2 regions of the Kribbella sp. NPDC004138 genome follow, and region 2 is predicted to be linked to the other one. Evidence: riboswitches for the same ligand, from Rfam matches in the RefSeq annotation. Region 2 holds a riboswitch; the other holds the start of a gene.
What was found. Region 2 has a riboswitch for thiamine pyrophosphate ahead of ACWEOO_RS15445 (purine-cytosine permease family protein). Riboswitches for the same ligand answer to the same signal wherever they lie in the genome.
Positions count from the first base shown of each region.

Region 1 (14,207 bases), on a different contig from region 2:
CGGACACCGGCGGCTGGCGTTCCTGTCCGGCCCGGCCGCGAGCGCGTCCAACAGGCTGCGGTTGTGCGCGCTCGACGTCGCCGAGCGGGAGATCCCCGGTCTGGAGCTGGTCCGGCTCGAGTGCGGCTGGTCGATCGAGGACGGATACGCCGCGGTGGAGCGGGTGCTCGAGTCGCGCGCCACCGCGGTGGTCGCGTTCAACGATCTCGTCGCGTTCGGGCTGCTGGCGCGGCTCAACGAGGTCGGCGTCGCCGTACCCGTCGACCTGTCGGTGACCGGCATGGACGACATCGGGCTGGCGCGCTTCGCCGTACCGTCGCTGACGACCGTCCGGGTGCCGCAGAAGGACCTCGGCGAACTCGCGTGGCAGCGGCTGCACGCGGCGATCGCGGGGCCGTCCGGTGCGGTCGACGGCGTACCGGAGCTGCGCTTGGCGGTGCGGGCCAGCACGGGGCCGGTGCCGCAGGAGCCGCAGCCGGACGGGGACGACGCGGCCGACCGGATCACGTGGCAGCAGCAGGGCGACATCTTCGCGCTCGGGAGCTCAGCGGGGCTGCTCGCGCGGTACGAGTTCGGCCGCCGGATGCCGCAGGTGCACGCGCCACGGCCGTACCTGCATCCGGTCCGGACGCTCGGCGGGCATCCGCTGACCGAGGTCAACCCGGTGGACCACCGGCACCACTACGGACTTTCGCTGTCGGTCGCCCAGGTCAACGGCACCTCGCACTGGGGCGGACGGACCTACGTCCGCGGTCAAGGCCCGACCCTCCTCACGAACCACGGTCAGCAACGCAGCCGCGGTGTGACCGTCGACGATCGCGAGCTGGTCGACGACATCACCTGGTACGACGAGCAGGGGCGGCCGCAACTGGTCGAACGCCGGCGCCTCACCGGGGCACTCGCCTTCGGCGGCTGGCGCCTTGACTGGCACAGCGTGCTGACCGCGCGCTACGGCTCGATCCGCATCGACAGCCCGGCGACGTGTGGACGCGAGGGCGCCGGGTACGGCGGGATCTTCTGGCGCCTGCCCTCCGCCCCGACGACCGTCCTGAGCGCGGCCGGCGACGGACTCGAGGCCGCGTTCGGATCCGTCGGTCGGTGGCTCGCGTTCGTCCAGGGCGATGTCAGCTTGTTGCTGGTGCAGCCGGATCAGGTGTGGCCGTGGTTCCTGCGATCCCGTGAGTACGTCGGGGCGTGCCCGGCGCTCGCGTGGGAGCAGCCGTTGACGTTGCAGCCCAACCAGGAGCTGACGTTGTCGCTGACCGCGCTCCTGCTGGACCGGGCCGTCGACGCGGCGGAGGCTAGAACGTTGGCAGACCAGTTGTAGGCGACGACGCCAGCGCCGACTGCCAGCGCTTCGGCACGCGGCCGGCCAGCCGCGCGTTCCGGCCCGCGGAGACGGCATCGCGCATCGCGGCGGCCATCAGGGCGGGCTTCTCCGCGCGGGTCACCGGGGTCGCGAGCATCACCGCGGCACAGCCGAGCTCCATCGCGAGCGCGGCGTCACTCGCCGTACCGATGCCGGCGTCGACGATCACCGGGACGTTCGCCGCCTCGGCGATCAGCGCGATGTTGTGCGGGTTGCGGATGCCCAGCGCCGAACCGATGGGTGCGGCCAACGGCATCACGGCCGCGCACCCCGCCTGCTCCAGGCGGCGGGCCAGGATCGGGTCGTCGTTGGTGTACGGCAGCACGGTGAAACCGTCGGCCACCAAGGCGTCCACGGCGTCGAGCAGTTCCACCGGATCGGGCAGCAGCAGGTGGTCGTCGGCGACGACCTCGACCTTGATCAGGTCGGTCTCCAGCGCCTCCCGGGCGAGTTTCGCGGTCAGCACGGCCTCGGCCGCGGTGTGACAGCCGGCCGTGTTCGGCAGGACGTCGATGCCGTGCTTCTTCAGCACGTCGAGCACCGAACCCTCGTGACCGGTGCCGAGGCGGCGCATCGCGACCGTTGTCAGTTGGGTGCCGGAGGCAATCAATGCCTCCTCCATGACTTCGAGGTTGGCCGAACCGCCGGTCCCCATGATCAGCCGGGACGTGTACGTGCGGCCGCCGAGCTCCAGTGGGTCGTCCATGTCAGCCTCCCTGCGTCGCGCTGACGATCTCGACCCGGTCGCCGGGTTCGAGCGTGGTCAGGGCCCACTCGGCCTTGGTCAGCACGTTCTGGTTCACCGCGACCGCGATCCCCGTCGTGCGATCGGAGTACTCCGCGATCAACTCGGCGACAGACCGGCCGGCCGGCCCGTCGACCGCCGTACCGTTCACCCAGACCGATTCCACAGCTTCCTCCCTACGCCGGAATTACCCGATTCAGGTTCAGCGGTCGGTGACAGCCCAGTCACCCTCTCAGCCCACTCCCTGCGAGCTCCCGCGGACGGTTCGACTATAGCTGACGGGTCAGTCGACGGTGGCGCCGGTGAGCAGGGCGGCGAGCTCGGTCGGCCGGTACAGAACCTGTTTGCCGGTGCGTTCCGGCTCGACGAGACCGGTTCGGCGAAGGAGCTGGAGATGCTGGCTCACGGCGGACGGCGTCACCTTCAGCTCGCCGGCCAGGTCGGTCGTCGTCCGGGGATGGGTGAGGAGCTCGAGGATGTGAGCCCTCGGCGTACCGATCAACTGGGCGAGATCGTGCCGCGATGGCGGTTCGACGACGGACCACAGATTTGCCTGACCGCGTGGCGGGTAGCCGAGCAGCGGTTCGGCGCCGGGATCGAACGGGATGACCGCGTGCGGGCCGAACAGCGTTGGCTGCAGTACGAGCCCGCGGCCGGCGATGTCTTCTGTACGGCTCTGCTCGGCGACACGGTCCACCTTCAGCAGCCCGTCGGCGTACGTGATGGCCGGGCCCAGTCCGTTGAGCATCGCGCCGGTGCCTTGCTGCGTGAGGACGTGGCCGCGGTAGCTGATGTCGGCGGACAGGAGCGTGCGCATACGGCTCCAGTACGGCGCCATGACGGCGTCCCAGTACTGCCGTAGCGCCTCGACGACCTTGTCGATCGTGCATTCCGCGGGCAGCTCGCCGTTCACCGCGATCATCTGCCGCTCGAAGGTCGCCTGGTCGACGGCGGCGATCAGGTTCAGCTCGTCGTCAAGTTGCGTGAGCGGCGAGGACGGGCGCGGCGTCAAGAAGTCCGGGCTGCCCATGGTGTCGTTGACGAGCCATCGCAGTACGTCCCAGTCGAGCCCCGCGACGTACGGCTGCACCGCCCGGACCCACGCCAGCTGCAGCGGGAAGCGGCCAGGGTCCCGGAGGGCGCGCAGCGACAGCACCGTCTCCGCGACCGGCGACACCGCGAACCGGACGTCCGCCAGGTCCTGCGACGTCAGCTGATAGGTGAGCACCCCGATCCCTTCGTCGATGTAGGCAGATCCTAAATCGACAGGCTGTCGGTGGTGCCTGGGATGGTCGGAGGTATGGGATTTCGCATCATGCACACCGAGGAGATGGCCGAGTTCCTGGCGCAGCCGCTGGTGGCCGTGCTGGCGATCGACGACCCCGGCTGGTCGCCGCATGTGACACCGGTCTGGTTCAGATACCTGCCTGACTCCGGCCGGTTCCAGGTGATGACTCCGACCAAGTCGAAGAAGACCAGACTGCACCGCACCGGCACGGGCGCGCTGTCGCTCTCGATCCAGACGGTCGAGGGCGCGACCGCGAAGTACGTGAACATGCAGGGTGTGGCGCGCTTCCTTCCACTCGACGCCGACCTGTTGAACGCGACAGTGGAGAAGTACCTGCCGGAGGAGGCGCGCGCGGCGTACGTTGCCGATCCGCCCGAGGACGCGATGTTCGACATCACCCCGCGGCGCATCACCACGGGCGTCATCGGCTGACAGTCCACCGTGCTGTCTCGTCGTACCGGGTATGACTGACTATGTGCTCGACGCGGACCGGACCCGGATCGGCTTCGTGGCCGCGCATCGCGTGGGCGGAAAGGTGCACGGCCGCTTCGCGACGTTCGAGGGCGCCGTGAAGGTGGAGGCGGCAGACCCGTCCGCGTCGTCCGGGTGGCTGACCGTCCAGATGGCGAGCGTCGACACCGGCAACCGCCGTCGCGACGACCAGTTGCGCCAGGACTTCTTCGGCGCGCCGACGTACCCCGCGATGACGTTCGTCGCCACCGCCATCACGCCGAGCGCGCCGGGTCGCTTCGAGGTCACCGGCGACCTGACGATCCGCGGGACCACGTCGCCGCTCACCGTGCCACTCGAGGTGACCGACAGCGGCGACGAGCTCCGCTTCACGGCGTCCCGCACCATCAACCGGCACACCTGGAACGCCAACTGGAACTCGTTTACGACGGCCCTGATCCGCCCCGACGTCGTACTGGACCTCGACGTCACCGCGCGCCGCGCCTGACGGGCTACTCGCAGGCGATCCCGTCGTGGTCGGCATCGAGACGATAGATGTCGGACCCGACGACCTCGACCGGGCCGGCGACATACTCCGGCCCGTTGCCGGTACCGCCCGAACAATCCACGTCGCTGGCGATCGGGACACAGCCGCTGTAGTTCGGGTCGCACTCGCCGGCCTGTTGGGACTCCACCTTCGTCCCCACAGCCGTCACCTGCGACCGCGGCTCCTTCGCCACCTCCTGCCGCACCAACGTCTTTGCCGTCTGCACGCCGTTCACATACGTCACCCGATAGACCAGCCGGCGCGTCCCGTTCACCCCCGCCGTACGAACCGCCGTCTCCCCCTTCGCCAACGACCCGTCCGTCACCGTCTTCTTCTTGAACGGAATCACCCGCAACTCCACGACTTCCTTGCTCGTGACCACCGGCCGAGCCGTCACCGTCAACGTGGGCTTTGAGCCCGTCGTGTACGTCGGCAACGTGGGCAGAGGCGAAGTCGCACGCATCGGCGACGCACTGCCCTGCAGAACCCGCACCGGCTCACCACCCGCCTCTGCCCCACACCCACCAACAACCAGCACAAGGACAACCGCCCCCAACACAGCACGCACAGCGTTCCCCCAACCCACCGTCGGTTCCCCCCCCGCGGCGAATTCCGATCTATACCACCGTGCCTGACGCCCCCACAACCCCCCACCCCCACCAAGCATTCCCCCACCAAACCTGACACACTGTTCCCCACACCACCTGAGGGCCTCTAGCTCAACTGGCAGAGCAGCGGACTTTTAATCCGCGGGTTGTGGGTTCGAGTCCCACGGGGCCTACCAGTTTCTGCAGGTCAGGCGCATGTCGGCGCCTCGGCCGTGAAAGTTGTGTCTGCGCAAACTCTGCCAATACTCAGAGTGGCCGATGCATGCCCGCCTGAGAGGGGTCGGCGGCTCACGCGCGGCCAGCTGGCTGCGCGTTGCTGAGCGACGTATCGCATCCTGTCGCACTGATCTCGTTTCGCCCGATCTCCGGCTCGCCCAGCCGTTGAGCTGCCACGTGCAGTTGGACTGTGGAGGGCTGAGATGAGCAGACCGCACCTTCCGATCGGAACGTGGGGCAACGTCCGATCCCGTGCAGAGAGGAAGGACGCCGAGGGCAAGGTGGTCTCCTGGCGCGCGTCCGCGTACTTCCGTGACCACGACGGGCGTACCCGTGAGGTCACCGCGTCCGCCAAGACCAAGGGCGCAGCCGAGCACCGCCTATTAACGAAGCTGCGAGACCGGGCAAAGGTCTCGCAGTACGGCGAGCTGAGCCCGACCGACAAGATCAACGACCTCATCGACCTCTGGATCGAGAAGTTGGAGGAACGCATCGAAGACGGCCGGCGATCACCGACGACGCTGACGACGTACCGCACAGCCATCAAGAACTACGTGCGTCCTGCCCTCGGTGAACTCCTGATCGGTGAGGCAACCACGCCCCGCATCGACAGAGTGATCGGAACCATCAAGCGCAACGCCGGCCGCCCCACCGCGAAGACCTGCCGCGCGGTCATCTCCGGGATGATGCAACTCGCCGTCCGGTACGGCGCCCTGACTGTCAACCCGGTTCGCGAGGTCGAAGCAGTCGAGGCCCGCCCAAAAGACCCGCCCCGAGCGCTGACCACCGAAGAGATCGCCCTCCTGCGCCAACAGCTGACCACCGATGAAGCCGCCCGGCACGCCGACCTGCCGGACCTCGTCGTCTTCATGCTCGGAACAGGAGTCCGAATCGGCGAGTCTCTCGCGGTTCTGTGGTCGCAGGTCGACCTGGAAGCCGGCGCGGTGCAAATCACTCACACCGTTGTTCGCGTCCCAGGCCAAGGCCTGATCCGCAAGGCCCCGAAGTCCAGGGCAGGCGTACGTGCTCTACCCCTGCCCGACGGGGCCGTCACCATGCTCCGCCGCCGCCACGCAGCCGGCGTGAGCCTCGACGAACCCATCTTCGCCGACTCCCTCGGAGGCTTCCGCGACCCGTCCAACGTCCGCCGAGCCCTCCGCCGTGCACTATCCCCCGTAGCCAGCACCGCCCGCCGCGACCTAGGCGAGACCCTCCGATCCGCCCGCCTCCAGGCTGGCCTGACCCGCAAACAGGTCGCCACGAAGCTCGGCTGGCCAAAGACCAGACTCGAGCTGATCGAGACCGGCCGCATCAAGCTCGACCGCGAACTCGTAGCCACCCTCCTCAAGACCTACCGCATCAACCTCGACAAATCACCCGCGCTCAGCGCCCAGGTAGACCAAGCATCCCAACCCTCACCCTCAGACGCCCTCACCTGGATCCGCTCCCACACCTTCCGCAAAACCACAGCCACCGCCCTAGACCGCCGAGGCCAATCCGCCCGCCAGATCGCCGACCACCTAGGCCAAGCCCAAGTCTCCATAACCCAAGACGTCTACATGGGCCGCCGAATCCACAACCCCTCCGCAGCAGAAGGCCCTAGACCAAGAGTTCGCCAACCTCGACCTCTGGTGAAAATCGCACCGCGTCGCCGGTGGAAGGTAGGGCCGATTACTGGAGACTCGCCTGTCACAGACCGACCGAATCTTCTGCCTTCTATGGGTAGCAGCCCGAGGTCGACAGGATCTCGAGCGCGATCCTGGAGACGCTAGACATGTCGACGACTTCTGACCGGAGGCTGGCACCCAAGCAGGCGGGTCACTCCGCCCGAGTACGGCTTAGTCGCGTGACCCGACTGATCCAAGCGCTCACTGCGCTGATCAAAGCCGTCTCTCCACTGGTCCACGACGTGCTTGACCTCATCCAGCGGTCGTACGAATAGTTGGTTCCGCTCGCGGCGGCGCTGCATGCGAAGATGCCGCTGACACCGACAGTTTGTCGAGGTTGCCGGAGACTCACCACCGGCAACCTGGTGGACTTGGTGTACGCCGCCGTACAGCGCGACGAGCTGCCCTCAGAATGGAATGCTTGGATCATGCCGACAGCCTCGCCGCCACCCGCCGATTCCTGGTTCGGAAGACTGCGCCGTCGTCCGCCCGTCAGTCGGCCGACCAGCGCTGAACTGGAGGCACTTCCGGCCAAGGAACGTCAGGAATTGTGGGATGCGCATCGGCAACGGCCCTTTCAAGTCGTCACTGGGTTGATTACGTCGTTCGCGGTGCTCCTAACTCTTGCCTTTACCGCCTCTGGCCTGATCTACACCGCAAGGGCCTTGAGATCGACCCAGGAAGGGCAGATCACAGACCGCTACACAAAGGCCGTCGAACAACTCGCGTCCTCCACAGTCGACGTGCGTCTCGGCGCGATCTACGCCCTGCAGCGCATTGCCGCAGATTCCCCGAGAGATCGCCTGACGATACGGAACGTCCTCGCCGCATTCGTCCGTCACCACGACTTCTGCGGATCGACCGCACCTGCCCCACAATGCGGCGCCTCGATGAGGGACCTCGTGAATGTTCGGCTGGCCAAGCGACTGCCCACAGATGTCGCAGCGGCGCTCGCCATTGCGGCGTCCCTCACTCAGGATGTTGTAGGTCCAGTGGACCTGTCGGAGGCCCTCTTTCCGCGCTTGAGTGCGTCGGCCGCAAATCTGAGTCGGGTGGACCTGAGCGCAGCAGACCTCACTTTCGCATGGTTGTTCGACGCCGATCTTTCCTACTCGAACCTGAGCCAGGCATGCCTGACCAACGCCGACCTCGGAGGCGCGGATCTGACCAAAGCGGATCTGAGGGGCGCCGATCTGGACGGCGTGGGACTCAAGGGTGCGAACCTGTCGGGTGCGGACCTTCGCGGTACAGATCTGAGCGAAGTCAGCGGTATGACGCCTGACGAGATCCGGAGGGTCGCGGTGACAGATGAACGCACCAACTTCGCGAAGTCAGATGACGGCCCCGTGTACTGCGGACCTGTCTCCTCTGCTGGCCTCGTTATTCACAAGAGGTAGATCGTCGCGCACCCCGAACTGCCCTATGCCGGCATGCCGACGCGTATGCAGTCAGCCCCAGAAGATGTTGGTGGGGTCGCGGTCGATCTCGGTCAGCAGGTCGTTGACGCTCTGAGACGGACCGACTTGGTCGTAGGTGTGGAAGCGTTGGTGCTGGTCGGCCCAGTACAACGTCCAGGACCTATCAGTGGCGTTGTAGTGCAGGCGAGCGATTGCGGAACTGGCCCAGTCTGGCCCGAGATCCTCGCGCCACGGCGGGCGCCGTTCAACGATCGTCAGGTGGCGCGGAGCGAGTTCGCACTCGACGCGCAGTTGGTCGCGAGCGTGCTCAGGAACCTTTGCGATGCACCATCGCTGCACGCGTGCAACATCCAGTTCGGGAAGAGCCATTCGGATCACCAGTCGTCGGGTGGCGGGAGCCGTGCTTGATCTGGTCAGCGGCTTGGCCGATCGGCGTGTGGAGCGCGGCAGGTTGGTCGACACTCTGCTGGAAGCATGCAGGTCGGCGACCGTCGTACCAAACCCTACCGGCCACGGCCGGTACGTCTGGCCGACCGCCTGATACGGCGCCGTCAGTCTGGGTCCGGCAGCGGGTCGGATTGCGTTGGCACCGCAGCGATGCCTGTGCTGTCGACCGATCGCTCGTCAGGCTTTGACGAGAAGCTGGTGAGCAACTTCGCGAGTCGGGAGTGCTGACGGTGTCGATCGTCAGCGCTGGCTGGTGGGGCGTCTCCGAGGATCGAGTGGACGTGGATCTGGTAGCGCTCCCTGTACGCGGCGATCTCGCGGGCGAGGTCGGCGAGTTCATGGGCCGGAGGCTCACCGGCTGCATGGCGCAACTCGCGGTACCAGGTGGGCGGATGGGCAAGTAGATCCTCGGCGAGCCAGTTGGCGCGTTCGATGATTTGGGATTCGAGTTCGCGGAGTGGAGCAACGAGTGTGGGGTCGCTGACGTGGGTGGCTGGGGTGATGAGGCCGAGGATCTGCGCGGGGTGGTGTCCGGTCTTGTGCAGTGATCGGGCGGTCAGGCGGTGGAGCCTGTGGTGGATGACGGCGGCGAGGTCGTTGGCGGTTGTGAGCGGTGATTGGTTGACGGCGCGGTGGAGTAGGTCGGTGGGGTTGAGGCCGGCGTTCTCGGCGCGGCGGAGTTCGGCGATGAGTGGGCCGTAGGCGGGGGAGGCTTGGAGTGCTGCTTGGTCGGCTGGGTCGAGGCCGGAGGTGGCGATGGCGGGTTGGTAGCGGTTCTTGGCGTCGAGTTGGCAGAGGTGTTCGTGGATGGGGACCAGTCGGTCGAGGCGGGTGGCGTTGTCGAGTTCTTCGCGCATGACTTCGTGGGCGGATTGTTCGGTGCCGAGCTTGTTGAGGACGGCTTCGAGGACGTCCTGCATGGTCTGCTCGGGTTGGGGCTCGTGGAGGTCGGGGCTTGTTTGGTGCGTGGCGACGTACGCCTGGTTGGTGTGGCGGCCGCGGGTCATGCCGACGTACATGAGGGCTCGGGTGAGCTGCGCTGTCACGAGTAGGTGGGCCGTGTCGACGGTGGCGCCTTGGGCTCGGTGGGCTGTGGTGGCGTAGGCGAGCTCGACGGATTCCTGTACGTAGGCGCTGGGCAGGGTGACGGTGTCGCCGGTTTGGTTTTGGACGGTGAGGGAGCCGTCGGGCCAGCGGTGGATGACAGTCCAGTGGTCGCCGTTCTTGACGAACTGGCGGCGGCCGTAGGGAAGGCGGCGGTTGTTGAGGCGGGTGACGATGTGGTCGCCGAGGCCGACGTGGTTGCCGTTGTGGAGTTCGATGCCGTCGGGTTCGACTTCGCCGGTGGTGATGCGGTCGAGGCGGGCGCGGGCGTTGAGCCGGGCGACGGTCGCGTTGTCCGCGGCGATCAGCAGGCTGGTTTTGCCGTGGTGGGTGTCGGTGAGCCAAGCCTTGTAGGCGGCATCTTCCATCGGCTCTGATGAGCCCGCGGTCAGCCGATGGTGGTCGTCGTAGGCATCGATGGCGGTGAGGTCTCTGCGGCGTAGGGCAAGGCTGGCGTCGCGTTCCCAGGGGTTGGTGAAGCGCCAGACGTCGGTGAGTTCGGCAGCCTCCGTGTCGCGCGCGATGAGCCGGAACGCGCCGCCGGTGTCGGCTGCGGAGAGCTGGGCGTCGTCGCCGACGAGGAGAAGTTTGGCGCCAGCGGCGTTGGCGGAGCGGGCGAGGGTGGCGAGTTCCATGGTGCCGGCCATGGAGGCTTCGTCGACGATGACGAGCTGGTTCTTGTGGAAGCTCCAGCGGTCCTGTTCGGCGCGGAGCGCGGCAAGCTGTGCAGCAAGCCGTTGCTGACGCCGTCGACGGTGCGACCGGTCGGCCAGGCGTACGGCGTACGACGTCTGCTGGATCTGCTCGCGGCGTTGTTCGGCGCCGAGGCCGGCGGATTCGTAGATCCATTTGGCGATGTTGTCGGTGGGGGTGCCGATGGCGTCGGACAGGATGGTTGAGGCGGCTGACGACGGCGCGAGGGCGATGATCGATCCGTCGCCGTACCTGGCTTCCCAGCTGGTGGTGAGGGCGGAGAGCAGGCTCGTTTTGCCGGTGCCGGCGGGTCCGACCAGGGCTTCGAGCTTCTGTCCGCTGGCGGCGATTCGGTGGAGCGCGGCGGCTTTGTCGGGGCTGACGCCGGCGGTGTGGATGGTGGCTGGGGCGATGGTGGGTCCGGTGGTGTCGCGGGCGAGGTCGAGCAGGACTGCTTCGGCGCCGAGGATGACGGGTGACGTGTAGATCTGGCCGTTGTGGATGGTGAACACGTCTTCGCCGCTGGCGCGGCTAACGGGGGTGGTGACCAGGTCGGGTGGGGTGAGGGTGATCGAGTGTTGTTCGGCGCGTTCGACGATCGCCTGCAGCGCGGCGAACCGGTCGTTGGTGGAAACGAAACGTAGGAGCCGGGTTTGGCGTGCGGCTTCGGCGAGGATGTTCCAGCGGGTCCAGGTCGCGCGTTTGGTTTGCAGTGTCAGGACGGTCGCGGCGCCGTACGCGTCGAGTGTTTCCGAGCTCAGGTCTGCGGCTGCGAGGGGACGCTCGCCGGCCGCGTTGAGGGATCGTTGGATGGCGGCGACGGTGCCGTGTCCGATGGCCTGGTCGGCGCGTTTTCGCCACTGCGCCATGAGCACGGCGAGGGGTTGGGCGTGGTGCTTGGAGGGGCGGTTCATGAGGGTTGCTTGCTGCCGTAAGGCGTACATTTCGCGGCGGTTGGGTGTCCGGATCTGGTCGTCGCGGTCGTCGAGAAGTGCGTCTACGTTGGCCTCGATCTGTGCGGTTCTGGCGGAGAACTCAGCGATCAGTTCGTCGGGAATCGCGTCGATTTCGAACGCCGGATTGCGCCGGGAACCGCGTTCGCGCAGCTCCCAATTCACCCCGAGACGGCGGGTGAGATGGTCGGCCAGGAGCACGTTGTGGATCTCCGACATTGCCACCGCGGCCCGGTACAGCACGCGCCCATCCAGGGTCCGCCAGGCGCCGTCCGGGCCCTGTACGCGGTTCGCGACCACCACGTGAGTGTGCAGTTGCGGGTCGCCGCTGCGACTGTCCCAATGATCGAACGCTGCCGCGATCATCCCGCGAGTATCCAGCTGCGCGATGCCGCCGTCGCCGCTCCTGGTGAAGGCGGCATGCTGCTCGATCAGCGACAACACGTCGGCGACAGCCGCGTGATGCGCGGCGACGATCTGCTCCTGCGTCCCCACATCGGCAGTCGCCCACAGCGCCGAAACTGACTTCACCGGCGAGAACGTGAGATCGAATCCAGCGACCGCCTGCCGCGACTTCTTCCGCATCTCTTCGCGGCGGATCTGCGCCACAGCGTGCTCACGTTCCGGGTCCGGCACGGCTGGGTCGAGTTCGCGGATCCGGTCCCGGATGCGCTCCTCCGGACTCCTGAAAACGCGGTACGGCTCGCCGAGATTCCGGCCGGTTAGCGGATCTTGCGCACGTCCGAACAGTGCAGCCATCTGCGCCTCGATCACCTCGCTCCCAGGCACCAACTCGCCGTCGCCGAGACCGCTAAGGCCGTGGCCCATCCACCGGCCGCGCGGGTATCCCGACGCGGTGTAGTACGCCGTCAACGGCGTCGCCATCCGCCGATCAACATCACCAGCCGCGACATGCCGAAGCAGATACAGATAACCTTCTCCGGCATTCATCCGGTGGATACTCAGCACAGTCGCCCGCCTGGAACTAGGCTGTTGCGTGGGTTCGTCAGATCGCTCATGCAAGCTCAACGGCTGAGCGCTCACAGGCTTGATCGTGACGGCTCTCGGAGGGTCGGGCCGAGCATGCAAGAGGTGTGCTCGGATCGAGGCTGTCGTTTCATGGCCAGCGACGCTCGTCGCCCACGGCAACGTTTGGCGCTTCGAGTCAGCGCCTTCACTCATTCCCTAAACATCTGACGAATCATCGCGGCTCGGAGAGGACGAGCGGCGATGGCCGCGGGGCTGGCGTCCTGGATGTCCTTGATTCCGTGCCTGACGGCGATGGTTGCTACGCGGGTCAGCATGTGTTGCTCGGTCAGTGTCGCCTCATTACGGCCAGCCGTATCTGGCATGGCGGATAACTTGATGGGGCGGTGCAACTTCGTGGCGCCAGCCCGGCACGCCGTCACGGGGCAGGATTGGCTCATGCGACTTCTTATCCTTGGTGGCAGTTGGTTCCTGGGGCGAACGCTGATCGTGGACGCCTTGGCTTGGGGATGGGAAGTCACGGCTTTCTCCCGTGGCAAGAATGGTCTGCCGCCGGCTGGCGCGACACACGTTCTCGGAGATCGTCGGAACGAAGCGGACCTCCAGCGCTTGGCCGAGTCTGGCCCGTGGGACGCGCTCATCGACACCAGTGCCTATGAACCCGTCGACGTCACTCGGGTGACGGCAGTGCTCGGACAGCACGTCGAGCAGTACGTGCTCATCTCGACCGTGAGTGCCTATCTCGATTGGCCGGCTGTTTCTGTCAGCGAGGATTCGGCGCTCTGGCCATCGTCGCCGACCTATACCGAAGATTCTCCCGAGCTGGCCGGTCTCACGATCGGCGGCCAGTACGGCACGCTGAAGGCGGGCTGCGAGGCAGCGGCGATGGAAGGGGGCATGCGCAGCTTGATTGTGCGGCCGGGAGTCATCCTGGGGCCGGGTGAGTACGTCGGCCGCGGACTCAAGTTGCTGGCACGAGCTTCGCGCGGTGGTCGGTGGCTGCTCCCTGCGCCTCCTGAGCAGCCCATTCAGCCAGTCGACGTACGCGACGTGTCAACGTTCCTCCTCGACTCGGTCGAGGCGAAGCAGGACGGTGTCTTCAACCTCGTCGCCCCGATCGGCCACTCGACGTACGGCTCCATGATCGACGTCTGCCTGGCACTGACCGGACACCGTGCTCATCCGGTTTGGGGTAGATCCCAGATGGCTGGATGAGCAGGCCGTCCGGCAGTGGACGGAGATCCCGCTATGGCGGGTGCCTCGAGGCACCTGGCAAGTGGACGGCCGACGCGCCGCCGAGGAGGGATTCGTCTGCAGACCACTCCGCGACACGCTGCACGACTTCAAGGAGGCGCTTGACCGCGACGGGCTCATCGACCATCCACGGCAAGGCCAGCTGGGGATGGGGCGCGAACGGGAGGCTGAACTCCTCGACGCCTGGGATGACGCCCAGTCGCCGAGCGCTCGGTAGCGCCAGCAGCGAGACCGCCTCGGAGTTGAAGACCTCGATTTGATCGCGCAAGTCGTCGGCCTCTGCGGATTCGTGCCGATCGCTACTGGTGAGCCGACGAGATAGTTGTTCCAACCGTCCTCAGGCTCGCAGTCAGTTCGCGGTCAGCTGCCCATGAATGAGGACTGTCAGCGGTCGCGCCAGGCGAGTGGTGAGGTATGAAGAGCTGCTTCGGCAAGGCGGCGACCGAAGTCGGTTTGGATGC
Region 1 is NZ_JBSGFZ010000004.1:160,909-175,115, reverse strand. It holds gene ACWEOO_RS06910 (DUF6807 family protein) at 1-1,327, shown strand, start outside; gene ACWEOO_RS06905 (thiazole synthase) at 1,302-2,075, opposite strand; gene thiS (sulfur carrier protein ThiS) at 2,077-2,280, opposite strand; TPP riboswitch at 2,271-2,382, opposite strand; gene ACWEOO_RS06895 (DUF5937 family protein) at 2,398-3,342, opposite strand; gene ACWEOO_RS06890 (pyridoxamine 5'-phosphate oxidase family protein) at 3,415-3,834, shown strand; gene ACWEOO_RS06885 (YceI family protein) at 3,866-4,360, shown strand; gene ACWEOO_RS06880 (G5 domain-containing protein) at 4,365-4,796, opposite strand; tRNA gene ACWEOO_RS06875 (tRNA-Lys) at 5,108-5,183, shown strand; gene ACWEOO_RS06870 (helix-turn-helix domain-containing protein) at 5,427-6,995, shown strand; gene ACWEOO_RS06865 (pentapeptide repeat-containing protein) at 7,199-8,287, shown strand; gene ACWEOO_RS06860 (DUF3024 domain-containing protein) at 8,339-8,677, opposite strand; gene mobF (MobF family relaxase) at 8,860-12,687, opposite strand; gene ACWEOO_RS06850 (NAD-dependent epimerase/dehydratase family protein) at 12,931-13,707, shown strand; gene ACWEOO_RS06845 (HD domain-containing protein) at 14,131-14,207, opposite strand, start outside.
Region 1: it holds a riboswitch for thiamine pyrophosphate, as region 2 does, so the genes downstream of both, thiS (sulfur carrier protein ThiS) here and ACWEOO_RS15445 (purine-cytosine permease family protein) in region 2, are expected to answer to the same signal.

Region 2 (14,207 bases):
CGGGGTGCTCGGCCGCAGCGGTACGCCGGTCGCGAGCTGGCTGATGAACGAGTCGGACCTGCTCGTCGTGGCCGGCGCCTCGTTCTCGAACCACACCGGCATCGCGGCGTACAAGCCGATCGTCCAGATCGACGACGACCACACCGCGATCGGACGCTTCGACGCGGTCGCCGTGGACGTGCTCGGCGACGCGCGGCTCGCACTGTCCGCGCTCACCGGCATGCTCGGCGAGGTCAAGGCCGAGGACCAGCGGCCGGACGTGGCCGAGCGCTGGGCGATCTGGCGCGCGGAGAAACAGCGGCGCGTGAACGACGACCGAGGCCGCGGCGTGTCGGCGGCAGCCGTGTTCGACGCGCTCTCGAAGCATCTGCCCGCGGACGCCGTCGTGACCGTTGACGTCGGCAACCATGCGTACTCGCTCGGCCGGTACCTGGAGTCGAAAGGCCAACCGGTGCTGATGTCCGGCTACCTCGGATCGATCGGCTTCGGCTATCCCGCCGCACTCGGCGCGTGGGCGGCGGCTCCAAGCCGGCCGATCGTCGCGGTGACCGGCGACGGCGGCTTCGCGCAGTACGCCGCCGAGCTCACGACCGCGGTCAAGTACGGCATCCCGATCAAGCACGTGCTGCTCGACAACCACTCGCTCGGCAAGATCAGCAAGGAGCAGCTCGCCGCCGACTACCCGGTCTGGCACACCTCGCTGCACAACCCCGACTGGGCCGCGTACGCCGACCTGTGCGGCGCGACCGGCCTGCGGGTCACCCGTCGTCAGGACCTGGACGACGCGATGACCGAACTGTTCACCGCCACCGGCCCGGTTCTGCTCTGCGTCGAGCAGGATGCCGAACTTCTCTGAGGAGCGACGATGACCGAGTACGACGACCTCCGCGCCCTGTTCCTGAACTGCACGCTGAAGCGGTCGCCGGCCGTCAGCCACACCGAGGGCTTGATCGACGTCAGCCGGAAGATCCTGGAGAAACAGGGTGTCCGGGTCGACGTGATCCGCGCGATCGACCACGACATCGCCACCGGGGTGTGGCCGGACATGACCGAGCACGGCTGGGCCACCGACGCCTGGCCGGCGATCCAGCAGCAGGTGATGGCGGCCAACATCCTGGTGATCGCCGGACCGATCTGGCTGGGCGACAACAGTTCGGTCACCAAGCAGGTGATCGAACGCCTGTACGGCAACTCGTCGATCCTGAACGAGCACGGGCAGTACGCGTACTACGGGCGCGTCGGCGGCTGCCTGATCACCGGCAACGAGGACGGCGTGAAGCACTGCGCGATGAACGTGCTGTATTCGCTGCAGCACCTCGGGTACACGATCCCGCCGCAGGCCGACGCCGGGTGGATCGGCGAGGCCGGCCCGGGACCGTCGTACCTGGACGAGGGTTCGGGTGGGCCCGACAACGACTTCACCAACCGGAACACGACCTTCATGACCTGGAACCTGCTGCACCTCGCGCGGATGCTGAAGGACGCCGGCGGCGTACCGGCGCACGGCAACCAGCGCTCCGAGTGGGACGCCGGCTGCCGCTTCGACTTCGAGAACCCGGAGTACCGCTGACGTCCGGGGTGCTGCTGTACCGTCGGCTTGTGGGGGTGGTGCTGCCGACGGACGACGTCCTCGTCGCCGGGCTGCGGACCGGGGACGAGGAGACGTTCGCGTGCCTGCTGAACGGCTGGTCCGGCTCGATGCTGCGACTGGCCCGGTCGTTCGTGTCCACGTCGGCCAGTGCCGAGGAGGTCGTGCAGGACACCTGGCTGGCGGTGTTCGAGGGGATCGACCGCTTCGAGAGCCGGTCGTCGCTGCGGACGTGGGTGTACCGGATCCTGGTGAACATCGCCCGCAAGCGGGCCACCCGCGAGCAGCGGACCGTCCCCTGGACGAGCCTTGCGCCGGACAGCGAGCCGACGGTCGACCCGCAGCGTTTCCGGGGCGCCGACGACCAGTATCCGGGCGGCTGGCGCACGTTCCCGGACCGCTGGCCGACCACTGAGAGCGAGGTCCTGGCCCACGAGGTCCGGTCCACCGTGGCCGCGGCGATCGAGGGCCTGCCGATCCGGCAGCAGGTCGTGCTGACGTTACGAGACATCGACGGACACGCCGCCGAGGACGTGTGTGCGTTGCTGGAGATCTCCATGGCCAATCAACGGGTCCTGCTGCACCGCGCCAGGGCAGCCGTTCGCGGCCGGCTGGACCACTACTTCACGGGAGCTGACGCATGACATGCGCCGAGCTGGTCGAGCTCGTCACCGCCTATCTCGACGGTGCGTTGGCCCCGGAGACCGAGCAGCGGTTCGTCGAGCATCTGGCGCTCTGCGACGGCTGCGAGATCTACGTCGAGCAGATCCGGCGCACTGCGGCCGAGGTCGGGCGAGTCGAGCCCGAGAACCTGCCCGAGGAGACCCGCGACCGGCTGCTCGACGCCTTCCGCTCCTTCCCGCGCGGTTGACCGCGTAACGTCCGGCCGCGTCGACGGCACTGAAGCGGTATGCCGGACGTGGAGTTCACCAACCTGTTCGCGGTCGTCCTGATCGCGCTGCTCGCACCGCTGCTGCTCGGCCTCGCACCGCGACTCCGGGTCCCGGCGGTCGTCCTCGAGATCGTCGCCGGGATCGTGCTCGGTCCGCACGGACTCGGCCTGATCGACGTCGACCTGCCGCTGCAGATCGTCTCGCTGCTCGGGCTGGGCTTCCTGTTGTTCCTGGCCGGCCTCGAGATCGACGTACACCGGCTGCGCGGACAGGTGCTGCGGCTGGCGGTCCTGGGCTATCTGGTGACGTTGCTGCTGGGCGGGCTGGCCGGCTTCGGGTTCTCTGCGGCCGGCTGGGTGAACAGCGCGCTCCTGCTCGCTGTCACGTTGTCAGCGACGTCCTTGGGTCTGGTCGTGCCAGTGCTCAAGGACGCGGGCAAGGCTGAGGGCAGCGTCGGGCAGTTCACCATCGCGGCCGCATCCGTCGCCGACTTCGCTGCCGTACTGGTGCTGTCACTCGTCTTCTCGACCGAAGGAGGCAGCGCGGGCGAGCGGCTCGTCATGGTCGCGCTGTTCGCTCTGCTGGTGGTCGTCACGGGTCTCGTGGTCGCCACCGCCGGACGGTCGCAGCGACTCGGCGGGGTCCTGCTGCGGCTGCAGGACACCACAGCGGAGATCAGGGTCCGGGCCGCTGTGGTGCTGCTGGTCGCCTTCGTCGCCTTGGCGGAGCAGTTCGGGCTGGAGACGATCCTCGGGGCGTTCCTGGCCGGAGCGGTGGTCGGACTGGTCGACCGGGACGCCGCCTCGCATCCACGCTTCCGGATCAAGCTGGAGGCGTTGGGCTACGGGTTCCTGATCCCGGTGTTCTTCGTGACGAGTGGACTCCGGCTCGATCTGCGCGGCCTGCTCGAGGACCCGGCCGCGCTCGTCCGGGTGCCGTTGTTCCTGCTCGCGTTGCTCGTCGTCCGCGGCGCACCGGCGTACCTCGCAGTGCGGACACTCGGCCCCCGGGCGACGGCTGCGGCGGCGCTGCTGCAGGCGACGTCGCTGCCGTTCATCGTGACGGCGACGCAGATCGGCGTGGCGACCGGGCTGATGAGCCCGGTCACCGCCGCCGCTCTGGTCTGCGCCGGACTGCTGTCCGTGCTGGTGTTCCCGGCGGTCGCGCTGGTGCTGCTCAGGCAGCCTGCCGCCGACCGATCCGGCCGAGCAGTACCGCAGCCACCATCGAGACGATGATCGACGTGTACGTCGCGCCGAGCCAGCTGGGCACAGGCTGGTCGTTGAAGAGGGCCTGCTGAAGCTTGGTCCAGAACGGCGACCAGCCCGCGACGGTGCCGGGGTTCACCAACTGGTACGCGACGAAGCCGATCAGCCACGCGACGGTCGGCTGCCAGCGGAACTTCGCCGTACCGGACACGTCCCACTTCATCTTGCTGACCACGAAGAAGTCGGCGATCGCGACCGCGAACAGCGGAACGAAGACCGAGCCGATCAGGTACAGGAACTGCGTGTAGCTGCCGAGGTCGATGAACAGCGCGATTCCGGTGGCGATCACGCCGATCACGACCGAGATCCACCGCCGGTCGATGTGGCCGATCAGGTTGTGCGCGGCCATCGTGGTCGAGTAGACGTTCGCGTACGCCTCGTCGACCTCGTCCACCAGCAGCACGAGCAGAGCGATCGCGCCGGCCGGCAGCGTGACCAGTGCGGTGATGACGTCGTCGCTGTTCGTCCCCAGCGTCGCAACGGCGACCACGCCGAGCGCGTAGTACGCGATGGCGGCCAGGCCGTAGCCGAGCGAGGAGCCGGCGAACGCCGCCTTGTTGGTGCGCGAGTGCCGCGTGTAGTCCGCGGCCAGCGGGGCGAACGACACGACACCGGCCGCGGCGAGGTCGACCGCCGGCCAGAAGCCGAACACGCTGTCCTGCGGCAGGGCGTGCGTCGGCTTGCTCAGCACCTGCACGAACAGGTACACCGACGCGATCAGCACCAGCCAGACCATGAACTTGCGCAGGATCTTCACGCTGCCCAGCGGACGCACCGCCATCGCGGTCGCGATCACCCCGGCGAGGACGACGAACAGCCAGCGCCAGCGCTCACTCGTCACCGCGACCGCGGCCTGCGAGATCACGATGATCTCCATCGTCGCCCAGCCGACGTTCTGCGCGATGTTCAGCACGGTCGGCGCCATCGAGCCGCGGCGGCCGAACAGACCACGCAGGCACGCCATCGCCGGCGCACCGGTCTGCGAACCGAACACGGCCGCACCGCCGAGCACCAGCGCACCGATGCCACAGCCGACGACGACCGCGAGCAGGCCCTGCCACAGCGAGCCGGTGTACGCCGCGACCAGCGCACCGGTCACCGGCCCGAACAGCGAGATGCCGAAGTTGCCCCAGAGCGTGAACTGGTCGAAGAAGCCGAGCGTGCGCGGCGCATCGGTGGTGAGAACGAGCGGAGCCTCGGTGGAGCTCGACGGACGAACAGCTGTATCGGTCATGAGTGACCCCACTCCCTACGCCGGCATTACCCGGTCAGGTTCAGGCGGTCGGCGACCCAGCTGTCGCCCTCTCAGCCCGCGCATCCTCGGTGCGAGCTCCCGCATAGGTTGGTGGTGCAAGTTTAACGCGTCAGCTACTTTCCGGCAGCGCGGCCGCCCGTTCTATGAGCGCCGCCACCTCGGGGCCGTTCGTGACGACCGGCATGTGCGCACCGGTCTCCAGCGTCCGCGCCTCACCGTGACTGAGCTCGGCGAGCTGCTCGAGCCACTCCTTCGTACACATCAGGTCGTGCTTGCCGCGGACCAGGACCACCGGCGCCCGGACGTGCGGCATCACCGCGGCCAGGTCGTGGATCCGCGACGCCTCCCCGGCGCGGGCGATCGACGGCAGCGTCGTGCGCGCGTACTGCGGGCTGATCCGGACCAGCTTCGGCACATCCGGGATGGCGGACCCGACCAGCCGGACGGCGCGGTCGACCCAGCTCGACATCCGGGCATCACCCGTCGGGGCCACGAGCACGAGCGCGTGCACCAGCTCGGGGTAGCGCACCGCCGTCTCGACGACGACCTGACAGCTCGCCGAGTGGCCGACCAGCACCGACCGCTCGCGGATCTTCTCGGCCAGCGCCACCGCGAGCGCCCGCGGATGCAGGTCCTCCCGAGCGCCCGCCGGTTCGCCGTACCCGGGCAGCGTCACCACGTGGTACGGCGTGACGAGATGCTCGGCGGTCCGCGCGTACGACTCTGGGCCGAGGCCCAGGCCGGGCACGAGGACGATCGGTGCGCTCACTCCCAGGGCGCCTTGGCCGGAGCGCCTTTGACGACGGGGTTCGCTACGTCTGGCTTCAGCTCGCGGTACCCGAGGAACAGGCCGAGGGCGAGAAGCAGCAGGCCGACCCCACCCCAGCCGTACGCCGTGGGCAGCCGGTGCAGCGCGTCGTCGCTGCTGCCCAGCCCCGTGGACAGCACCATGAGCAGCCAGACCAGGATCAGCACCACCGACACCGCGACCAGCAGCAGCCCCGCGAGCTCGGCCGGCTCGGGCCGACGACCGGCCTTGCGGCGGGCCAGCACGTCCCGGATCCACATCACCAGCGCGCCGGTGCCGACGACCAGGAGCAGCAGCTGGCCGATCGCGTCGAGCACGTCGGTCCGCAACGGGTGGTTGAGCGGCGAGCCGGGCGCCTGGGAGATCTCCCGCAGCGCGACGCGCTGGACGGACACGACGAGCAGACCGTAGATCGCGGCGATGAACGTCGCCAGGCCTACGACCCGAGCGGCACGCGGATCCCGCGACGGCTCGTCCCGGCCGTACGTCGGGAGCTCATGCGGCTGCGGGCTCGCTTCGGCGCCGTAGGGTGCGCCGGGGCGGTAGGCCGGGGGCTGGTGGTACGCCGGGTTGCCCTGCGGTTGCGGCTGGGTCCCGTACGGCTGCGGCTGCGCGTACTGGAACTGCTCCGGCGGGGCAGGCGGCCCGGCGTACGTGCCGCCGCCGTACGGCGCGGGCGGAGCGTAGTGATGCTCCTCACCAGCTGCCTGCTGCTTCTCGGGCTCATCGCCCCGGCCGTACGTCGGGAAGTCCTGTGACGACATCGGTGCTCCCTCCGTCGCGCCCAGTCTCTCAGGTGGCCTTGATGGTCGGCCAGGCGTTCGGTAGGCAGCCGGCCAGACCCTTGGTCTGCTGCATCATCACCGGCGCGGGGGTCTTCGGGGTGGTGCAGGTGGAGTGCCCGTGGCCGAGCGCGTGACCGACCTCGTGGTTGACCAGGTAGCTGCGGTACATCTCGACGTTGCCGTTGTACGCCGGGATCGCGTAGATCCACCGCTTGGCGTTGAGCACCACCCGGTCCTCGACGCGGCAGGACACCTCACCGCCGGTGTCGAGCGGCAGACAGAGCTTGTCCGTCAAGGTCGGCGTCGCGAGGATGATCCGGAGGTCGGCGTCGACGCGGTCCGTCCGCTCGAAACTCACCGGATGCAGCGCCTGCCAGCCGCGCGGATCCGTCAGCGTCTTGTGGATCGCCGCCGCCACCGCGGCGCCGTTCACCGACACCCCTTGCTCGATTTCGACCCGGTACGTCAGCTTGTCGCGCACCCCGGTCGCCTTGTCGGACCCCGGCACCACCGCAAGCTTCCCGCTCGAGACCAGCACGTTCGGCTTCGCGTTCTTCGGCTTGCGCGTCAGCGTCGGTGCCGGCCGCAACGGCGTGGTGAACTTCTGCGTCGGCGTGGCGATCGGAGTCGGCTTGGGCGTAGCAGCCACCGGCACCTCCTCGGCGACAGCGTCAACCCCCGCCACCGCCTGCGCCGCAAGACTGTTCCGATGCGCCACATCCGGATGCGCCACCACCACAGTCCCCAGCACCGCCAACGCCGTCACCACAAGCCACTGCCCCTTGTACGACTTCCGCCGACTGTGCCGCCCACCCCGACGCCTGGACACGTCGGCCCGCTGGCCGCTCCGCCGGGTGGTCATGACAAGTGACCCTACCGATACCTGCCAAAGCACGAAAGCCCGGCTGTGTTAAGCCGCGGTCAGATGAGCCGGAAGAGGAGGAGCGGCTCCCACGGACGGCCTGCTCGCAGTTGGCCGCAGGCGCAGCACCCGGTGAGAACCGAAGGTGTGTGCAGGCGCCACCTCGGGGGTGGGTTGAGGGCGGTCGGTTCGCCGGCGACGGTCATGCGCGGCCCGGTATCCGCTTGCAGTCACGCCGCGCGGCAGCGCGAACACGCGGGCGCCGGCCCTCACACTTCCCTGCTCCACCTTCACCACTCACACCTCCCCGCTCACCCCTCCGCCAGTTGTCAGGCTGTGCGGGTGCGGAGGAACTTGCCGAAGTGGGGGACGGTGAAGGCTACGGTGCCGCGTTCGGCGGAGAAGACGAGGCCTTTTTTGATCAGGCCGTCGCGGGCGGGGGAGAGGGATTGGGGTTTGCGGTTGAGAGTGCTGGCGACCTCGGCGGTGGGGACGGAGCCGTCGTCGACGCCGATGCCCAGTTCGGCCATGGCGCGCATGTACTCGCGTTCCGCGGGTGTGGCGCGTTCGTAGCGGGAGCCGAAGAAGCCGACGGTCAGCTCGGCGGATGCTTCGGGGGCGGCGACGGCGACGTCCTTGATGGTGATGGGTGAGGTCGGCGCGTGGTCCCAGGTCGAGTGCGCGAACGCCTGCACGAAGTACGGGTAGCCGTCGGTCTGCGCGTACAGCTCGTCCAGGGCCTCCTCGTCGTACTGCACGCCTTCGCTCTCGGCCGGCACCATCAGCGCCCGGTCGCACGCTTCACGCGCCAGCCGGTCCACGCGGATGTAGCGGAACAGCCGCTCGGAGTACGACTTGCTGGCCGACAGTACGGCGGGCAGGTGCGGCAGCCCGGCGCCGACGACGACCAGCGGGGCGCTCTGCTGCGAGATCTCGTGACAGGCGGCGCACAGCGCGGACAGGTCGTCGGTGCTGATGTCCTGCATCTCGTCGATGAACAGCCCGACCCCGACGGTCAGGTCACCGGCCAGGTCCGCGGCGTCGGTGAAGAGCTCGATCAGGTCCATCTCCAGGTCACCGGAGTCGGCTCGGCCTTTTGCCGCGGCGACGTCGACCGGCGGATGCCAGCGGATGCCTTTCCGGTCGTTGACCGCGGTGCGCAGCGCGAACGCCTTCAGTACGGCGCTGAACTGGTCGACCTTCCTGTCGTCGCGGTGCCGGTGGCCCAGCTCCCGCATCGCGGTGTGCAGCGCCTGCGCGATCGGCAGCCGGATGCTCTGGTCCGGCCGGGCCTCGATCTTGCCGGTACCCCACGCTCGCTTGATGGCCTGTGAGCGCAGTGTGTTGAGCAGGACCGTCTTGCCTACGCCCCGGAGTCCGCTGAGCACCAGGCTCCGCTCCGGTCTGCCTGCCGCGACCCGTTCGAGCACTACCTCGAACTGCCGCACCTCGGTGTCGCGTCCGGCCAGCTCAGGCGGCCGCTGACCGGCGCCGGGCGCATAGGGATTCCGGATCGGATCCATGCTTTCACTGTATGAGCGCGTCTAGCGTTTTCCGTAGATTGACCGATCGACGGCCAGAGCGTGTCGCGAGTGCTCTCTACGGCTTTCTAGTGAAATAACTAGAAATCGATAGACACCGTGAGCGACCCGAAGACCACTATGGTTCCGCCATGGTGGAGTGGGCTCCGCAGGCAGGGGCGTTGTACGAGCGGGTGCACCAGCAGTACGTCGGCGGCGCACGCAAGCTCGAGGCGCTGATCAACGAGCTGATCGGCGAAGAGGAAGGCATCAACTACCTGAGCGCGACGGCTCGCGCGAAGGACCCGGAGTCGTTCCTCGCGAAGGCGTCCAAGCCGCACCCGGACGATCCCGCCAGGCCGAAGTACGACGACCCGCTGAACCAGATCACCGACCTGGTCGCGGCCCGGGTGATCACGTTCCTGGTCGAGGCGGTGGACCGGGTGTGCGAGGTGATCGAGGAAGAGTTCGAGATCGTCGAGCACACCGACATGGGCGCGCACACCCGGGCGCAGGGCGTCTTCGGGTACGCCAGCAAGCACTACCTGGTCCGGTTGAACGAGCACCGCCGCGAGCTCCCGGAGTACGCCGTACTGAAGAACCTCGTGATGGAGATCCAGGTCCGTACGGCGGTCCAGCACGCGTGGGCCGAGTTCGAGCACGACATCCGGTACAAGCTGGACATCCCGCCGGACCGCAAGCCCGAGTTCGACCGGCGGTTCCTGCTGGCGGCCGCGCTGATGGAGCTGGCCGACAACGAGTTCACCGAGATCGACCGCCTGTACCGCGAGCTGGCGGCGACCGCGGAGGACAAGGCGCCGCTCGACCTCACCACGGCCACGCTGACGACGTACCTGACCCGTCGCTATCCCGATGCGCCGCACGCGAAGACCACGCACTACGCCTGGATCCTGGGCATCCTGCACCGCCTCGACATCACCACGGAGGAGCAGCTCACCGAACTGCTCACCGGGATCGACAGTGAAGCTGTGCAGGCCGCCATGACCCACCGAGCGCCGGCAGGCACGGTACGCCGCCTCGACGACGACCTGCTCGCTGCCAAAGGCCCTGCCTACTTGGACCTGTTCCCGGACGAGGAGCGCCGCCAGAAGATCCTCCGCGGCCGGCTCAAGGCACTGGTCCGGGCCGAGATCATCCAGCCCTGACGAGGTCCTCTGCCGTACGGCGGGCCCAGCGGGTCGTGGTGATCAGACCGAGCACCAGTACCAGCGCACCGCAGCCCGCGATGATGTACCAGCACAGCTTGGCCGCGTCGACGAACCCGGACTCGAAAGAGCCGGCCAGACGCGCCGTGAGGACAGTGCCCGCGACGGCAACACCGAGCGAGGCACCCACCTGGCGACTGGTCGACGCGATCGCTGCAGCGACGCCGGCCTGGGAACGTGGCATCCCGGAGACCGCCGCATTGGTAATAGGTGCATTCAGCATCCCGAAGCCGAGCCCGAAGACCAGATAGCTGACCAGCAACCATGCTGTGGAAGTAGTAGTGGTCAAGTGGGACAGCAGGAGACCCGCCACAGTCAGCATGGTGCCCGCGACGACCAGCGGTACCCGTGGGCCGCGGTGACCGACCAGCCACCCGGACACCGGCGCGAACACGACAGTCATCGCAGCCATCGGCAGGGTCAGCAGACCGGCATGCAGTGCGCTGAACCCGCGCACAGACTGCAGATAGAGCGAGTTGAGGAACAGGAACCCGGACAGCGCCGAGAACCCGCACACCGCGATCAGTGTGGCCCCGGAGAACGGCGCGCTGCGGAAGAATCGCGGGTCCAGCAGCGGCTCCTCCCGGCGACGCTCGTAGTACACGAGGGACGCCAGCGAGACGACGCACACCACGAAGCACCCGACGATGAGCGGCGACCCCCACCCGGCCGACCGACCTTCGATGATTCCGTACGTCAGGCTGCCCAGCAGCAGGACGACGAGCACCTGCCCGACCGGATCGATCCGCCGCGGTACGGCGGCCCGCGACTCCGGTACGAACAGCGCCGTCATGACGAAGGCGGCGACGGCGACCGGCACGTTGATCCAGAAGATGAACCGCCACCCGGCCGCATCCACGAGCGAACCGCCGACGACCGGGCCGACCGCCATGCTCAGCCCGACGACTCCACCCCAGACCCCGATCGCCTGGGCGCGCTCACGCGGGTTGGTGAACGTGTTGGTGATGATCGACATCGCCACCGGGTTCAGCATCGACCCGCCGACGGCCTGGAGCACCCGGAACGCGATCAGCAGGTCGATGCTCGTCGCGACTCCGCACAGCAACGACCCGATCCCGAAGAGCACCAGCCCGGCCTGGAAGGTCCGCCGCCGCCCGACGCGGTCCGCGGTCGACCCGGAGACCATCAGCAGACAGGCCAGCACCAGCGTGTAGGCGTCGATCGTCCACTGCAGCTTGGCGACCGGGGCGTCGAACTCGGACCGGATCGCCGGAAGCGCCAGGTTCACGATTGTCGAGTCCAGCCCGACGATGAACAGGCTCGAGCAACAGATCGCGAGCACCAGCAGCCGCCGACCGCGGGTCAGCTCCTCCACCCGGCTCCCTCCATCCGTTGAAGACTGTACTACCTGGCCTGGAAACGGTTCCCGACCGTCCACGAAAACGGTTTGACGGACTGTCGGCGGGGCCGCCTACGCTTGTTCCATTCGCCTGGTCAGGTGCCTTCTTCCAATCCTTCTATGCCTCTTTGTGAGACGTCATGTCCTTGCGCCTCATTCCGTTCGCCGATCCGGGTGTGCCGGACACCCGATCCGGCCTCCGACTCATCATCTGGCTGGAGCACCAGCAACTGCGGGGGCAAGTCCTCGCAGTGTTCTGGGGACTGGTCTACTTCGGCGGTATCGCCGCCGCTCCGGTCGCCGTCGGTCTCGCCGTGCAGGCGGCGATCGACCTGTCCTGGCCCAAGCTGATCCTGGCCGGCGCGCTGCTGCTGGCCTTCGGCGCGGCCAAGGCCGGCGCCGACTCGTTCTTCCACAAGGCCGTGGTGACGAACTGGATCAGCACCGCGTCGCGCCTGCAGCAACTGCTGTTCCGCAAGGCCGCGGAGCTGGGCTCGTTGCTGACCCGCCGGATCGCGGCCGGCGAGGTGGTCGCCGTGAGCAGCGGCGACGTCGAGAAGATCGGCTGGTTCGTCGAGGTCCTGGGCCGCTTCGTGGCCGCGCTGCTGACCTGCTTCGCGGTCGTCATCGGTCTGCTGCTGTACGAACCGCAGCTCGGCCTCGTCGTCGCGATCGCCGTACCGGTGCTCGCGTTCTCGATCGTGCCGCTGATGGGTCCCGCGGAGCGCCGCGCGGACGAGCAGCGGGCCAAGGGCGGCCGGGCCACCGAGCTCGCCGCCGACACCGTCGCCGGTCTTCGCGTGCTGCGCGGCATCGGTGGTGAGCAGCTGTTCCTGCAGCGCTACCGCGAGGCGTCGCAGCAGTACCGGAGCAGCGCGGTGCGCAGTGCCCGGATGTGGTCGCTGATCGCGGCCCTGCAGGTGCTGCTGTTCGGTCTGTTCCTGGTGGTCGTCGTCTGGATGGGCGTCCGGCTGGTTACCCAGGGCCGGATCTCGGTCGGCGAGCTGGTCACGACGTACGGGTTCATCACGTTCATGCTGGTTCCGCTGCACACGTTCGAGGAGACGGCGAGCGCGTTCATCTTCTCGAAGGTGTCGGCGCGCCGGGCCGCGCGCGTGCTGTCGCTGCAGCGGACCGACGAGACCAAGGGGACGTCCGCGGCCCAGCTGCCGGAGGGCGACCTGCTCGACCCGGTCACCGGGCTGAACGTCCCGGCCGGAAGCTTCACTGCGGTCGTCTGCGGCAACCCGGACGCCGGTGGTCTGCTGGCCGACCGGCTGGGTGGCCACAGCCCGTCCGCCACCGACGAGGCCTCCGTCCTGCTCGACGGTGTCGCACTGGACGACCTCCCGCTCGAGTCCGCGCGCACCGTCGTCCTGGTGCAGGACAAGGACCCGGTGCTGTTGTCGGGGACGGTGCGGGAGTTGTTCGACGTGCCGGCGAGTGGTGCGGTCTCACCCGAGACAGCCCTGGACGCAGCGCAGTGCGAGGACATCCTCGACGTGCTGCGGCAGACGCTGCCTGCTGGTGAGTCCGACGCCATGAAGGCCGTGCTGACCGAGCGCGGCAGGTCCCTGTCCGGCGGTCAGCGGCAGCGGGTGGCGCTGGCGCGTTCGCTGTACGTCGACCCGCAGGTGCTGGTGCTCGACGAGCCGACCAGTGCGGTCGACGCGCACACCGAGGCGCGGATCGCGGACGGTCTGCAGCTGCTGCGTGCCGGCCGGACCACGGTGGTGTTCACGTCCAGTCCTTTGATGCTGGACCGGGCGGAGCGGGTCGTGTTCGTGCCGGAGGGCCGCGTCGACGCGGTCGGCACGCACCACGAGCTCCTGCACACCAACGCGCGGTACAGGGCCGTTGTGACCCGTGAAGAAGAGCCAACGTTCGAGGAGTCAGCGTGAGGTACCGATTGCTGCGCTCGCTCCGCTCGCGCAGGAGCCCGGAGTACGACCCCGCAGCCCCACAGGAGGTAGTGCGCCTCCCAGTGGCCAGCGGCGCGACGGTGCGTGCCTACATCAAGACACTGTTCCGCCGGCACCGGCGTCAGTTCCTGTGGCTGACGCTGGTCAACGCGGTGGCAGCGCTGAGCGGCATGGTCGGGCCGTGGCTGCTCGGCAACGTCGTGCAGAAGCTGTCCGAGGGCCACACCGACGTCAACCTGCCGTACGTCGTGATCGGCTTCGTCCTCGCACTGGCGGTGCAGACGGTGTTCGTGCGGCTGACCCGGCTGCGCGGCGCGGTGCTCGGCGAGGAGATGCTCGCGGACCTGCGCGAGGACTTCCTGATCCGCGCGGTCGGCTTGCCGCCCGGTGTGCTCGAGCGCGCCGGCACCGGTGACCTGCTGTCCCGGATCACCACGGACATCGACCGGCTGTCGCACGCGATGCGCGACGCCGTACCGCAGCTGACGATCGCGATCATCTGGGCGTCCCTGCTGATCGGCGCGCTGATCGTGACGGCGCCCGCGCTGGCCGTGGCGGTGGTGATCGCGGCGCCGATCTTGATCATCGGCGGCCGTTGGTACTTCAAGCGCGCCCCGAAGGCGTACCGGTCGGAGGCGGCCGGGTACGCCGCGGTCGCCTCGGCGCTGGCCGAGACGGTCGACGCGGGCCGCACCGTCGAGTCGCACCGGCTCGGTGGCC
Region 2 is NZ_JBSGFZ010000009.1:210,797-225,003, forward strand. It holds gene ACWEOO_RS15420 (thiamine pyrophosphate-binding protein) at 1-856, shown strand, start outside; gene ACWEOO_RS15425 (flavodoxin family protein) at 866-1,570, shown strand; gene ACWEOO_RS15430 (RNA polymerase sigma factor) at 1,600-2,232, shown strand; gene ACWEOO_RS15435 (anti-sigma factor family protein) at 2,229-2,459, shown strand; gene ACWEOO_RS15440 (cation:proton antiporter) at 2,499-3,719, shown strand; gene ACWEOO_RS15445 (purine-cytosine permease family protein) at 3,658-4,983, opposite strand; TPP riboswitch at 4,979-5,096, opposite strand; gene ACWEOO_RS15450 (alpha/beta fold hydrolase) at 5,114-5,773, opposite strand; gene ACWEOO_RS15455 (hypothetical protein) at 5,770-6,576, opposite strand; gene ACWEOO_RS15460 (DUF3152 domain-containing protein) at 6,605-7,459, opposite strand; gene ACWEOO_RS15465 (ATP-binding protein) at 7,789-8,982, opposite strand; gene ACWEOO_RS15470 (GTP pyrophosphokinase) at 9,132-10,145, shown strand; gene ACWEOO_RS15475 (MFS transporter) at 10,132-11,541, opposite strand; gene ACWEOO_RS15480 (ABC transporter transmembrane domain-containing protein) at 11,706-13,466, shown strand; gene ACWEOO_RS15485 (ABC transporter ATP-binding protein) at 13,463-14,207, shown strand, end outside.